Regions from separate parts of the Glutamicibacter sp. MCAF14 genome, predicted to be linked through region 2. Evidence: riboswitches for the same ligand, from Rfam matches in the RefSeq annotation. Region 2 holds a riboswitch; the other holds the start of a gene.
What was found. A riboswitch is a leader RNA that binds a small molecule or an ion and turns the genes downstream of it on or off. The one in region 2 is predicted to bind glycine.
Positions count from the first base shown of each region.

Region 1: another riboswitch for glycine. It lies ahead of gcvP (aminomethyl-transferring glycine dehydrogenase); the one in region 2 lies ahead of cycA (D-serine/D-alanine/glycine transporter).

Region 1 covers NZ_JBFREO010000008.1:1,484-8,776, reverse strand. The annotation lists gene AB4Y71_RS15225 (APC family permease) at 63-1,511, opposite strand; gene AB4Y71_RS15220 (serine hydrolase domain-containing protein) at 1,785-2,927, shown strand; gene AB4Y71_RS15215 (SGNH/GDSL hydrolase family protein) at 2,983-3,771, shown strand; glycine riboswitch at 3,874-3,971, shown strand; gene gcvP (aminomethyl-transferring glycine dehydrogenase) at 4,136-6,982, shown strand; gene gcvT (glycine cleavage system aminomethyltransferase GcvT) at 6,996-7,293, shown strand, end outside.
Region 2 covers NZ_JBFREO010000001.1:467,450-474,742, forward strand. The annotation lists gene AB4Y71_RS02200 (FUSC family protein) at 1-127, shown strand, start outside; gene AB4Y71_RS02205 (4a-hydroxytetrahydrobiopterin dehydratase) at 141-461, opposite strand; gene cycA (D-serine/D-alanine/glycine transporter) at 631-2,133, opposite strand; glycine riboswitch at 2,459-2,557, opposite strand; gene AB4Y71_RS02215 (heavy metal translocating P-type ATPase) at 2,784-5,042, opposite strand; gene AB4Y71_RS02220 (heavy-metal-associated domain-containing protein) at 5,100-5,414, opposite strand; gene AB4Y71_RS02225 (metal-sensitive transcriptional regulator) at 5,474-5,803, opposite strand; gene AB4Y71_RS02230 (lipid II:glycine glycyltransferase FemX) at 5,900-7,042, shown strand; gene AB4Y71_RS02235 (carboxylate--amine ligase) at 7,056-7,293, shown strand, end outside.

The sequences.
Region 1 (7,293 bases), on a different contig from region 2:
AACAGCTGTTAACGCAGTGAGGCCCGCCAATTGTCGGTCCTCACTGCGTTAACAGCTGGGGATCAGTACTGACCAGGACGGGTCTCGATGACACCCTTCTTGTAGTTGATCCGGTTGATCAACCAGGTCACTGCCCACAGGGCTACGCCGATGACCAGCAGCAGGCCGGCAATCTCATACTGGATCCAGTCTTCGCGGGAACGGGCCCATGGGCCTGCAAGGAACAGGCAGAAGCCCACGCCGAGGATCGGGATGATCGTTGGCGTGCGGAACGCACCAGGTTCAGGCTTGTCGCGGCGGAGCACCAGCAGGGCCACATTGACTACCGCGAAAACGCAGAGCAGCAGCAGCGCGGTGGTGCCGCCCAGCGAACCGACAATGCTGTTCTCCTTGTCCAGGTTCACATAAGCCACCAGTGCCACGGCCAGAACGGTGCTGAACAAGATCGCTGCCCATGGGGAACGACGAGTCGAGTGCACCTTGCCCAGGAATTGCGGCAGCACGCCCTGGCGGGCCATGCCGTACAGCAGGCGGCTGGCCATGAGCATGTTCATCAGCGCGGTGTTGACCACTGCGAAGACGGTCAAGAATGGGAAGATCGCGTCAACTGGCAAGCCGGGCAGGCCAATGCGCACCACATCCAGCAGGATGCCGGCATCAGGGTTCTTCGGGTTCAGCAGGTCACCGGTCGGGATCACCATGATCACGGTGACTGCCACCAGCATGTAGATCGCTGCGCAGATGCCCAAGCCGATGAGCATGATCCTCGGGAAAGTTTTCTTGGGATCCTTGGTTTCTTCCACCAGGTTCACCGAGTCTTCGAAGCCCACCATGGCGAAGAAGGCAATGGCGGTACCCATGGTCACTGCGGCGAAGATGCTGCGGTCGTTCGGGGTTTCGAAGACCACCAGACGGGAAATATCTCCGTGGCCGGAGGCGATGACAGACAGTCCGATACCGATAATCGCAGCCATGATGGCCAGCGAAACAATGGTCAGCACGAGGTTGAACTTCACGCTCTCGCCCACGCCGCGGAAGTTGATGATCGCAAGAATCACGATGATGGCGATCGCTGCCCACATGCCGGCCTCGGGAGTGTTCGGCACGCCCTCAACAAATTGGCCGATGCCAATCAGCAGGTTCCGCCCCACCAAGGTGGCTGAGGTCGCGGCACTGGTAATACCCGAACAGGCGACGGTGAAGGCCACCAGGAACGTCACGAAGTGGATGCCGAAAGCCTTGTGGATGTACAGGGCGGCACCGGCAGCGTGCGGGTATTTGGTGACCAGTTCGAGGTAGCTGAAAGCGGTAAGGGTCGCGATCGTGAAAGCGATCAGGAACGGCAACCATGCGGCCCCACCAACCTGGCCGGCAACCTTGCCGGTGATGGCGAAAATGCCGGCACCGATGATATCGCCCATGATGAGGAATAGCAGCAGTTTCGGGCCAATCACCCTGTGGAGTTCTGTTTCTTTGCCGTCGGTTACGGCCGTTTCACTGTTCACAGTCATGCGATCGAGATCATCTCCTTCAATTTTGTAGGCAAACATTACAACTTTAGGGTCAGCGATTGAACTGGGCAAACCAGGCTCCGGGCTGGCTCACAGAGGCGTGGGATGAGCGGTCACCTGCCGTCGATGAGTGGGGGAAAAGCGCTGATTGTGTGAGCTGACGTACCTGTGCGCTTAGTATCGAATCAGCGTGTAGAACCCTGAGCGAATACGATCAAAGCGACTAGGGTTAGTTGAAGAGAGACAAGCACTTTAAGGATTTTGATGCAATCGGTGATCACTGAAGATTTCGCGCCCCTGGCACAGGCCCTGGAAGCACGAGCCGCTGAAGAAGAGAATTATTCGGCGCAGCTGGCCATTTACCACCGCGGTGAACTGGTGCTCAGCCACAGCGTAGGCGAGCACCTGGCCGGGGATGCGCTGACCTGCGTCTTCTCCTGCACCAAGGGATTGAGCGCGCTCGTCGTGGCGCTGCTGGTGCAAGACGGCCTGATCGACCCGAAGGCCTCGATGGCCACCTACTGGCCGGAATTCGCCGCCAACGGCAAGGGCCAGCTCACTGTCGGTGAAGTGCTCAGCCACCAGGCCGGAGTCTTGGGCGTGCCCGGGGGAGTGCCAAGCAAGATCCTGCTGAACTCCGCCGAATACGCCAAGGTCCTGGCTTCCATGCCAAGCATCTGGCCCTTGGGCCAGAACATCGTGGGCTATCACGCCATCACCATGGGCGTGCTCATGGAAGAACTGGTGCGACGGGTCACCGGCAAGGAACTGAAGGAAGTCTTCGAAGAGCGCATTCGCAAGCCGCTGGGTGCCGACGCCTATATCGGCCAGGACCCAGCGCTGGAACCGCGCTACCGCGACGTGCTGCCGGCAGCGGAAGAACGCTCGGAATTCTTCGACCCGTTCTCCCCGGCTGGCCTCGCAGTGAACTCGGCTTCCGGCTTCGCACTGGAATCCGGTCCGGTCTACAACTGGCACGAACTGGCCAACTCTCCGCAGGTGCGCCAGGTGGGACCGGCATCCATGGGTGCGGTAGCCAATGCCCAGTCGCTGGCCGCCATCTACGCGGCCTCCTTCGGGGCAGTACCTCAGCTGGGCGTGAGCAAGGGATTGCTCTCCGAGGACACCTGGTCCCAGGTTTCCACCGAATTGGTCTACGGGCATGACCGGACCAGCGGCCTGCTGCAGGCCTTCGCGCTGGGGTTCATGAAGGCCACCGCCCGGAACAACTACGGATCGATCTTCGCCTACGGCCATGATGGTGCGAACTCCTCGCTGGCCTTTGCCGACCCGGCCTACCAGCTGGGATTCGGCTACATCCCATCGCGCAATGAAGGCCTGAAGGAAACTTCCACGGGAGTGAAGCTCAGCCAGCTGGCCCGCCAGCTGATCATGCAGAAGAACATGAAGGCCTAGGCTGCAGGCAGCAACGCGTAGCCCGGATACCGAGTAGAAACCAAGCAGGAGTGAAGTGAAGAAGTTTGTGGCACTAGGTGACTCGTTCACCGAGGGCGTTGGCGACGTTGATTCAACCCGACCTAATCAGATGCGCGGCTGGGCAGACCGGGTCGCCGAGGTGCTCTGCGCCGAAGGGGATTGGGAATATGCCAACCTGGCGGTGCGCGGCAAGAAAATTGGCCAGGTGATCAACCAGCAGCTGGACCAGGCGCTGGCACTGTCCCCGGATCTGGTCACCATTTACGCCGGAGGCAATGACATCCTGCGCCCCAAGGCAGACCTGGATGCGCTGATGCGCGGCTATGAAGGCATGGTGCGCCGATTTGCCGAAGCAGGGAGCAAGATCGTGCTGTTCACCGGTTTCGACACCGTGGAATCGCCATTGTTCTCCAAGACCCGTCCGCGCACTGCCATCTACAACGAGAAGGTCCGTGAAATCGCGGATCAGCACGGGGCGGTCATCGCTGACTACTGGCGTTGGCGCGAGTTCTCGGATATCCGCTACTGGGCGGTTGACCGGCTGCACATGAACGAGCTGGGCCATGCGCTGATGGCCGCCAAGGTTCTCGAGGTCCTCGGCACCCAGGGCATTACCGATGAAAACTGGTCTTCGAAGATCCAGCAGCCTTCCTTGCCGGACTTTGCGGTGAACTCCCGTGGCGAGAAGCTGAAGCAGGAATTGGGCTGGGCCAAAGAACATTTAGCTCCGTGGGTTAAACGCCGTTTAACCGGTACGTCTTCGGGTGATTCCTTGTCAGCGAAATATCCTGATTACATCCGATTAACCGTCGACGCAAACTAAATACATTTATGACTTTTCCTGGCGCTGCTCCTGTTTGACCTTCGGAGCGGGGCAGGTAACATGGTTGTGTCCTGCAGGTCTCCGACCCGCAGCACACGCCACAGACGGATGGCGGGAGAGTCCCGTTCACACCATGGACGGGCGCCGTAGGAGCAATTCCTCCCCAGGAAACTCTCAGGCACCCGTACCGCCATCACGAGGCAACTCTGGAAAGAAACCGGCCCGTTCCGGTTCACCGAAGGTGCAAGTGTCCGGCTTAGTTTGCTGGATGCGTAAAACTCTCAGGTTATGCAACAGGGATGGGGAGGTAAAAAGACCTTCCTTTGGCATGCGCCAAGACAGATCCCATGGAGATACCAGCACCATGACCATCACGCAGACTTCGGCACCTTCGAATACTGAATTTGTTGCCCGCCACATCGGCCCGCGTCCATCGGACGTAACCACCATGCTTCAGACTCTGGGCTATGACAGCCTCGAAGCGCTGATCGATACTGCCGTTCCGGCTGACATCCGCCAGGAATCCGCACTGGATATCCCCAATGCCCTGACTGAAACCGAAGCACTGGCCCACCTGCGTGCGCTTGCCTCGAAGAACGTCATAAAGACCCAGATGATCGGTCAGGGCTTCTACGACACCATCACCCCAGCGGTTATCCGTCGCAACATCGTGGAAAACCCAGCCTGGTACACCGCATACACCCCGTACCAGCCAGAAATCTCCCAGGGCCGCCTTGAAGCCCTGCTGAACTTCCAGACCATGGTCATGGACCTGACCGGCTTGCCAATCGCCAACGCCTCGCTGCTGGATGAATCCTCCGCCGCAGCCGAAGCCGTGCTGATGATGCGACGCGCCAACAAGAAGAAGTCCAAGGGCAAGACCGTCTTGGACTCCAACATCTTCCCGCAGACCCTGAAGGTCGTGCAGGGCCGTGCCGACGCACTGGGCTTCGAAGTTGAAATCGCCGACCTCTCCGCAGGCCTGCCAGAAGGCGACATCTCCGGTGTCGTGCTGCAGCAGCCAGGCAACAACGGCTCGATCGCCGACCACGCTGCGATCATCGCAGCGGCCAAGGAATCCGGCGCCATGGTCACCGTCATCGCCGACCTGTTGGCTCTGACCATGATCACCCCTCCGGGTGAGCAGGGTGCAGATATCGCCGTGGGCAACACCCAGCGCTTCGGCGTGCCGCTGTTCTTCGGCGGTCCGCACGCAGCCTACATGGCAGTAGCTGATGGCCTGACCCGCTCCATGCCAGGACGCCTGGTGGGCGTTTCGGTGGACGATGCCGGAGTCCCTGCCTACCGCCTGGCACTGCAGACCCGCGAACAGCACATCCGCCGCGAAAAGGCGACCTCCAACATCTGCACCGCACAGGCCCTGCTAGCCATTTGCGCATCGATGTACGCGGTCTACCACGGCCCAGCCGGCCTGAAGCAGATCGCAACCCGCGCCCATAACCACGCTCGCGTGATCGCCAGCTCGCTGGTAGCCGCCGGCTTCACCCTGGCTTCGGATTCCTTCTTCGACACCGTTGTGGTGAACGTGGAGAACGCCGACGCCATTGTCGCCAAGGCCATCGAGTCGGGCATCAACCTGCGCAAGGTCAACGACACCCAGGTGGGCATCTCCACCGATGAGGCCACCACCAGCGCCATCGTCAAGTCCCTGCTTGAGGTCTTCGGCGCGCAGCTCTCGGCTCCTGAAGGATTCGAGATCCCCGCCGGCCAGGTCCGCACCAGCGACTACATGACCCACCCGATCTTCAACACCATTTCCTCGGAAACCCAGATGATGCGCTACCTGCGCCGCCTCTCGGACCGCGACCTGGCGTTGGACCGCACCATGATCCCACTGGGCTCGTGCACCATGAAGCTGAACTCGGCTGCCGAGATGGAATCCATCACCTGGCCTGAATTCGCTTCGATCCACCCTTACGCACCTGCAGCGCAGACCGAGGGCTGGCGCGAGCTGATCACCGACCTGGAAGGCCGCCTGACCGCCATCACCGGCTACGCCGGCGTTTCGATTCAGCCAAACGCGGGCTCGCAGGGCGAGTACGCAGGCCTGCTGGCCATCTCGGATTACCACCGTTCGCGCGGCGAAGGCCAGCGCGATTTGTGCCTGATCCCGGCTTCGGCCCACGGCACCAACGCCGCTTCGGCAGTACTTGCCGGCATGCGCGTGGTTGTTGTGAAGACTGCTGCCGATGGCACCATCGACGCCAATGACCTGGATGCCAAGATCGAGGCCAACAAGGACGTCCTTGCGGCCATCATGATCACCTACCCATCCACCCACGGCGTCTACGATGCCGATGTGCGCGAGGTCTGCGACAAGGTCCACGCTGCCGGCGGACAGGTATACATCGACGGCGCGAACATGAACGCCATGGTCGGACTGGCCCAGCCAGGCAAGTTCGGCGGCGACGTATCGCACCTGAACCTGCACAAGACCTTCTGCATCCCGCACGGCGGCGGCGGCCCGGGCGTTGGCCCGATCGGCGTCGGCGAGCACCTGCTGCCATTCCTGCCAGGCGATGCCTCGGGCACCTACACCGAGCGTGACGGCGTGCCAGTTGTGGCTACCGCCTTCGGCTCGGCCGGCGTCCTGCCGATCTCCTGGGCCTACATCGCGATGATGGGCGGGGACGGGCTGACCGAAGCCACCAAGCATGCGATCCTGAACGCCAACTACATCGCCAAGCGCCTGAACGAGCACTTCCCGATCCTGTTCACCGGCAATAAGGGCCTGGTAGCCCACGAGTGCATCCTGGATCTGCGCGAACTGACCGCCAAGACCGGGGTCACCGCTGAGGATGTCGCCAAGCGCCTGATCGACTTCGGCTTCCACGCACCAACCCTGTCCTTCCCGGTAGCAGGTACCTTGATGGTCGAGCCGACCGAATCCGAGGACCTGGGCGAGATCGAGCGCTTCATCGAAGCGATGATCACCATCCGCCAGGAAATGGACGAGGTCCTCTCCGGTGCCTACAGCATCGAAGAATCCCCATTGCGCAACGCACCGCACACAGTTTCCGCAGTGGTCAACAGCAACTGGGACCGCAAGTACTCCGTCGAGCAGGCTGCCTTCCCGGTACCAGCGTTGAAGTTTGACAAGTACTTCCCAACCGTGGGCCGCATCGACGGCGCCGGTGGCGACCGCAACCTGATCTGCTCCTGCCCGGCTCCTGAAGCCTTCGAAGACTAAGGAAGAGTTAGAGATGACTGAGACTACCCAAGCACTCAAGCACACCGCACTGCACGCGCAGCACGAAGAGCTCAGCGCCAACTTCACCGACTTCGGCGGCTGGGACATGCCACTGAAGTACGGTTCGGAACTGGCCGAGCACAAGGCAGTACGCTCCACCGCCGGCCTGTTCGACCTCTCGCACATGGGCGAGGTCTACCTGACCGGTCCAGAAGCCGGCAAGGCGCTGAACACCGCGCTGGCAGGCAACCTGAACGTGATGAAGGTCGGCAAGGCTAAGTACTCGCTGATCCTGAACGCCGAAGGCAAGA
Region 2 (7,293 bases):
GGTCAGCCCCGAACCGGTCTCGTCCCTGCTCATCGACCGCATATCCATGACGGTGCTCGGTGCGGGCGTGGGCGCGGTGCAGAGCATCGTGATCTCGCTATTCATGGCCCGCCAGCGCCGAAGCTGAAGCACGGATGGCTTCAGCGTCCGGTGGTGACCTGCGCTTCAAGCTTGGAAGCCTCGATGGAGATGTGGCGTGCTAGTTTCAGATCCTGCGCCCCTGGCTGCTCGCACTGGTGCAGCGCCAAGCGCAGCGCCACGGTGTTGACCCGCCAATCCAGATGCGGATGCCAGTTGTCCTGCTCGCAGCGCAGTCCGACCTGGACAATGAACTGCAAGGCAGTGCTGGCTGAATCGAAACGGTAAGCGGCCCGCAGCCCGCGCCCATCGAGCGTCCAATCGGGCAGCGAAAGAAGCTTTTGAGCCAGTTCGAAGCTCGATATCCCACCGGTTGGTGTCATCAGTCTGTCCTCCAAGCTGCAGCAGATGGATTCATGCAAGTGGTTGATGCCTGCGGACATGATCGCATCGCGCTGAGCCTGTGCGGTAGCAATCCCAGCGTCTATGCAGATTGGCCCCGGCATCAATCGATGCCGCGGCCAATCTGGTTGGAACAGGTGCCTGCGTCAGCTACTGCTTGATGTCCTCGGTGACCTTCACGGAGGATTCGTCCTCGCGCTTGGCGAAGGATTTCGCATCACGGTAGGCGGCTGCCTCGTAGCGTTCGTGCGCTACCTTGGCCACATGCGCGTCACGCAGCGCCTGGTGCTGCGGGTTGCGGCGGACGTACAGGTAGCCGGCAGCCAGGATCAGGAACCATGCCGGGGTGATGATCAACGCGGTGAAGGTATCGGCCTGGGTGGTCAGCGCCCAGAGGATGAAGACGAAGAAGCCCAATACTACGTAAGGCATGACGCGTCCGCCGGGCATCTTGAACTTCGATGCATCGTGCAGATGCGGGCGGCGGGCGCGGAAGACCAGGTAGCTGAGCAGGATGATGGTCCAGACGAACATGAAGCACAATGCCGAAACGGTGGTCACCAGCGTGAAGGCTCCCATGACCGAATCGCCGCTGTAGAGCAGCGCGACGCCGGCGAGCAGGAACATGCAGGAGAAGAGCAGCGCGTTCTTCGGGACCTTGCGGCTCGAAAGCTGCGAGAAGCCCTTGGGCGCATCGCCTTCCATGGACAGGCCGCGCAGCATGCGGGAGGTCGAGTAGATGCCCGAGTTGGCACTGGAGGTCGCGGACGTGAGCACCACGAAGTTGATGATGCCTGCGGCGCCGGCCAAGCCGGCCAGGGCGAACATGCCCACGAATGGGGACTGCTCGGCGGAGAACAGGTTCCATGGTTCCACGGTCATCAAGATGATCAAGGCACCGACGTAGAAGAACAGGATGCGCACAGGGATCGAGTTGATCGCCTTGGGCAGCGTCTTCTCAGGGTCCTTGGTCTCTGCTGCGGTGGTGCCCACCAGCTCAATGCCGACGAAGGCGAACACTGCAATCTGGAAGCCGGCTACGAAGCCCATGAAGCCGGTTGGGAACATGCCGCCTTCGGTCCACAGGTTGGAGAAGGAAGCAGTGGCCGAGTCGTGCTCGAAGCCGGTGATGACCATGACCAGGCCGACCACGATCAGTGCGCCGATGGCTACGATCTTGATCAGGGCGAACCAGAATTCGGTTTCGCCGAAGGCCTTCACGGTAGCCAGATTCAGCACCAGCAGCAATGCGATGCAGGCTAGAGCCGGAATCCACAACGGCAGGTCGCCCCACCAGAAGGCGACGTAGTGGGCGATGGCCACCACGTCGGCGATGCCGGTGACAACCCAGCAGAACCAGTAAGTCCAGCCGGTGAAGAACGCGGCCCATGGGCCGAGCAGATCGCCGGCGAAGTCGGCGAAAGTCTTGTATTTGAGGTTGCTCAGCAGCAGCTCGCCCATGGCGCGCATGACGAAGAAGAGCATGAAGCCGATGATCATGTAAACGAAGATGACCGATGGGCCGGCGACCGCGATGGTCTTTCCCGAGCCCATGAACAGGCCGGTGCCGATAGCGCCGCCAATGGCGATCAGCTGGATATGACGATTGGAGAGTCCGCGCTCGAGAGTGGGATCGGAACTTGTGGTACTCATGCTGGTTGCCTTCCAGAAGTGTGGCGTGACGCCCCGAAGGTGTCCTGCCTCCAAGGCTGGTTGGCTTGGAGCGCAGATACTCGCTTCGGTTGACACATCCGATTCGCGGCATTCCAGCTAGGCAGGCACGAATTGCTGCGCTCGGAGCAGCAGTCGCGGATGCCACGGGGAGTACCTCGAATCTGGTGCGCTTGATGCGGCACTGTTCGTGGTCCCTCCCCAATCTGTATTACTACCTGAGAGTTTTCACTTCGGCCCGAATACTGGGTGAAGCTTTGCTCCTTCGGTGAGTGCGGATGCTTCCGCACTGCTTTCCAGATTTGCCTTGTTCGTGGCGGTGCGGGGGCCTGAGAGTTTCCTGGGGAGGAAATTGCTCCTACGGCACCCGCCCTTGGCTAGGACGGAATTCTCCCGCCACGCGTCAGCGGCATAAGTGGTGATTGCGATCACAGTATGCCCAGAATTTAATATGTGGCGCAAATCGCATTTCACATTTTGGACGCAAATTTTCCGCGAGGGCATGCGAAGCTGGGGATTCGTTAGGGGAAATAAGGCTTTTGATGTTTCGTAACGTTTGGGCATGAAGTGCTGTGAACGGCAGCAAGCGGGGCATCGGATCAACCGATGCCCCGCTTGCCCTTTGCCGGGTCTTATTTTCCGAAACTGCGCAGACGCAGGGAGTTGAGGACCACCAGCACCGAGCTGGCTGCCATCGCGGCTCCGGCGATCATCGGATTGAGCAGCCCCAAGGCCGCAATCGGGATGCCTGCGGTGTTGTAGGCGAAAGCCCAGAACAGGTTCATCTTGATGGTGGACAGGGTCTTGGCGGACAAATCGATGGCCTGGGTGACCTGATGCAAGTCGTTGCCCATCAAGGTGATGTCAGCTGCCTCGATGGCCACATCGGTGCCAGAACCCATGGCGATGCCTAGATCGGCCTGGGCCAGCGCCGGCGCGTCATTCACGCCATCACCTACCATGGCCACGACCTTGCCTTGCTCTTGCAGGGCGGTGATCGCCTTGGCCTTGTCTGCTGGGAAGACCCCGGCAAAGACATCCTCCGCCTTGATGCCTACCTGTGCGGCGACCTTGGTTGCCACCGACTTGTTATCGCCGGTCAGCAGCACTACGCGCAGGCCGCGGTCCTGAAGTTCGCCAATCGCCTTGGCCGAGGTGTCCTTGATCTTATCTGCTACCGAAATCACGGCCTGGAACTGGTGGTCTACCGAGACCAGGATGGCGGTAGCGCCGGACTGTTCGGCTTCTTCGAGCATGGCCATCGCAGTGGCGTCCAGAACGGTGCCCTGCAGTTCCAGCCAGCTGTGCCGGCCTACGACTACGTGATGGCCGTTGACCATGCCGAGCACGCCGCCGCCCGGATCCGAGTCGAAGCCGCTGGCCTGTGGCAACGGGCCCAATTCGGCTGCCGCCTTGGCGATGGCCTGGGCAATCGGATGCTCGGAGTGGTGCTCCACAGCGCCGGCCAGCATCAGGGCTTCATCGGGGCTGATGCCATCGATGGCTTCGGTGCCCAGGTGGGTCATGACGCCGGTGGTAACGGTTCCAGTCTTATCAAGCACGATGGTGTCCAGCTTGCGGGTATCTTCCAGGACCTGGGGGCCACGGATTAAGATGCCAAGCTGCGCGCCGCGTCCAGTGCCCACCAGCAAGCCGATCGGGGTTGCCAGGCCAAGGGCGCAAGGGCAGGCGATGACTAGAACTGCCACCGCGGCGGTGAATGCCTGATAGGTATCGCCACTGGTGAAGAACCAGATGGCGAAGGTGAGAACGGCAATGGCCAAGACGATGGGCACGAAGACTGCGGAGATCCTGTCGGCCAGCCGGGCGATAGGAGCCTTGCCCGATTGGGCTTCGGAGACCAACTTGCCCATCTGCGCCAAAGTGGTGTCGGAGCCAATGCGGGTGGCTTCGATGACCAGGCGTCCGGAGGTGTTCAGCGTTGCGCCGGTGACCTCGTCGCCGGCACCTACCTTTTGTGGAACTGATTCGCCGGTCAGCAGCGAGGTGTCCACGGCGCTGGCGCCGTCAACGACCACGCCGTCGGTGGCGATCTTCTCACCCGGGCGCACCACGAAGTGATCTCCCACCTGGACCTGCTCGGCCGGAATCCTCGCTTCCTTGCCGTCGCGCAGCACGACCGCGTCCTTGGCACCCAAGCTCAGCAATGATTTCAGGGCATCGGATGCCGAAGACTTCGCCCGGTGCTCCAGGAAGCGGCCCAGCAGCAGCAAGGTAGCCACGACGCCGGCGGTTTCGAAGTACAGTGCGTGTTCGGACATCGACATGCCGGTGTGCGCGGTCATCTGCGGATCCAGGATCAGCTGAATGGCCGAGAAGAGGTAGGCGGCGAGCACGCCCAAGGACACCAAGGTGTCCATGGTGGAGGCGAAGTGCCGTGCGTTGATCGCCGCGGCCTTGTGGAAGGGCCACGCGCCATAGAAGACCACGGGGGTGGCCAGTGCGAAGGCAACCCAGCCCCAGTGCGGGAACTGGGCCCCGGGGATCATGGAAATGATGAAGAGCGGGATGGTGAAGACCGAAGATATGATCAGGCGCCGCAGCAGATTCTCTGGAACCAGATGCTCGTGTCCGCCGTGGTCTTCTTCTCCCGGCCCCGCATGATGTGCGTGCGCCGGCTTGGCAGGCTGCTTCAGTGAAGCGGTGTAGCCGGCTGCTGCAACGGTGCTGATCAGCGTTTCGTCGCTGATATCTGCCGGAACCTGGACCTTGGCGGTTTCCAGCGGCAGATTCACCGATGCGCTGACGCCGGGCAGCTTGCCGAGTTTTCGTTCCACGCGGTTCACGCAGGATGCGCAGGTCATTCCCTGGATATCCAGGTCGACTATACGGGGTTCCGCGCGGGTTTCGTGCGGGGCGGGGGAAGTCATGATTTTTACCTTGACTCTTTCTTGCCGTTTGCCAGGCTTTGCGCCTGGCTTTTTCGGCTAGGAATTAATGGCTTCGAGCGTGTAGCCGGCCTCGTCAATGGCGCTGCGGATGCTCGCTTCGTCCAGGGAACTGGCGGAGGTTACCGTTGCGGTGGAGACTCCCTTGGCGTCGAGAACGACTTCGACATCCTGCACGCCTACAATTTCCTTCAGTTCTTCGGTGACCGATGCTACGCAGTGCGCGCAGGTCATCCCGGAAATCTTGAGTTCCGTCCGGGTGGCCAGCGGGCTGCTCTGCTCACGTGGAATGATCTGCAGGCCCTGGTTGGAGTTCTTCTCCGAGGAGCATCCGCAATTGCAGTTGTGGCTCATGATCTTGCTCTCTTTCAATGAATTCGGTGTGAATTGGAAACTTCGGGTAATCCAGGTGCTTATCGCACCAGGCGCGAAATGGCGGCGGTGGCCTCGGCAATTTTCTCTTGCACGATGCGCGGGTCGCCCGATTCGATAGAAGACTTGGCCGCATCTACGACGCAGTGTCCGATGTGGTCATCGATCAGTTGCACGCTGACCTTGTGCAATGCAGCGTTGATCGCGGAGATCTGCGTGAGGATGTCGATGCAGTATTTGTCCTCATCTACCATCCTGGCAACCCCGCGCACCTGGCCTTCAATGCGTTTCAAGCGGCGCTCCAGTGCGCTTTTATCCGCGTGATAGCCATGGTGTTCGGCGTGCCCATTCGGACTCTGGGTGGTATCCATGCTCCGATTATACCCCTAGGGGGTATTAAGTCAAGTACCCTCTGGGGGTATGTGGCATCCCCCAATAGGCAAGGGAAGCACGATAGGATTTCACCCGTGAGCCACAACGAACTTCATGTGCGTCCGATTTCCGGCACCGAGCACTCAGCATTCCTTGAGACCGCCCAAGACGTCAGCTTCCTGCAGCGTCCCGAGTGGGCTCAGGTCAAGAGTGGCTGGCGTGGAGAATCCCTCGGTTGGTTCGAGGAGGATGAACTGGTGGGAACCGCGCTGGTACTGCACCGCGCGGCCCCGGTCATCAAGAAGACCCTCGCCTACATCCCCGATGGCCCGGTCATCGATTTCGGCAGCTATGCAGCCGAGCAGGTCATCGCTCCGCTGTCCGCCTACCTGAAGAATCGCGGCGCGTTCCAGCTGAAGATGGGTCCGGGATTGGCCGTGCGCACCTGGGGTGCCGCTGCGGTACGCAAGAACCTGGGCAAGGAAGGCTTCAGCCAGCTCGCAGACCTTGAGCTCAAGAGCAGTTCGCAGACCGCACTGGCGCTGAACGATGCACTGGCCAAGCTGGGCTTCACCAAGGAAGACGTCGGCATGGACTTTGCCGCCGGCCAGCCCGAATACGTAGCCCGCGTCGCGCTGCAAGACGATGAGGGCAACCAGCTGGATGCCGATGGGGTCATGGCCAGCTACTCCTCGACCACCCGCAACGAAACCCGCAAGGCGCTCAAGAGCACCCTGGAAATCGAAATCGGCGAAACCAAGGACATGGCACGTTTCCATGCCCTGTACAACCACACCGCGGACCGCCAGGAGTTCACCGGCCGGCCGCTGAGCTACTTCGAAAAAATGCACACCGTGCTCAACGAAGCCGTGCCAGGCTCATGCACCCTGTACATCGCCAGCAACGAAAGCGTGGATCTGGCTGCCGCCATCCTGATCCGCTCCTCGAATCTCGCCTGGTACCTCTACGGTGCTTCTTCCTCCGAGCAGCGCAAGCTGTTCGCGCCGAAGGCAATCATGCAGCACATGGTCAGCGATTCCATCGCCGCCGGCTGCCGCTACCTGGACCAGGGCGGGGTGAGCGCCACCTTGGATAAGGAGCACCACCTCTCGGGCCTGACCAAGTTCAAGACCAACACCGGCTGCGACATCGTGCAGACCAGCGGCGAATGGGACCTGGCACTGAACAAGCCACTGGCCTGGGCCTTTGAAAAATACATGAACTGGCGCAAGAAGTAGGGAATCCAGCACTGTGGCAATCGATCCAACCCAGCCTTTTGTCCCCGTCATCCTCGGCGGAGATATCGGCACCTACACCCTGGCGCGCGAATTCTATGAAGCCTACGGGGTGCGTTCGGTTGTGCTTCCGGCAGCCGGCAACGGGGTCATCGAGCATTCGGTAGCCATCGAACTGCGGCCCATCGGCTCCATGGCCGATGAAGCCCGTGTCGCCAGCGCCCTGGCCGAGCTGGCCAGGGAACTGAAGTCGG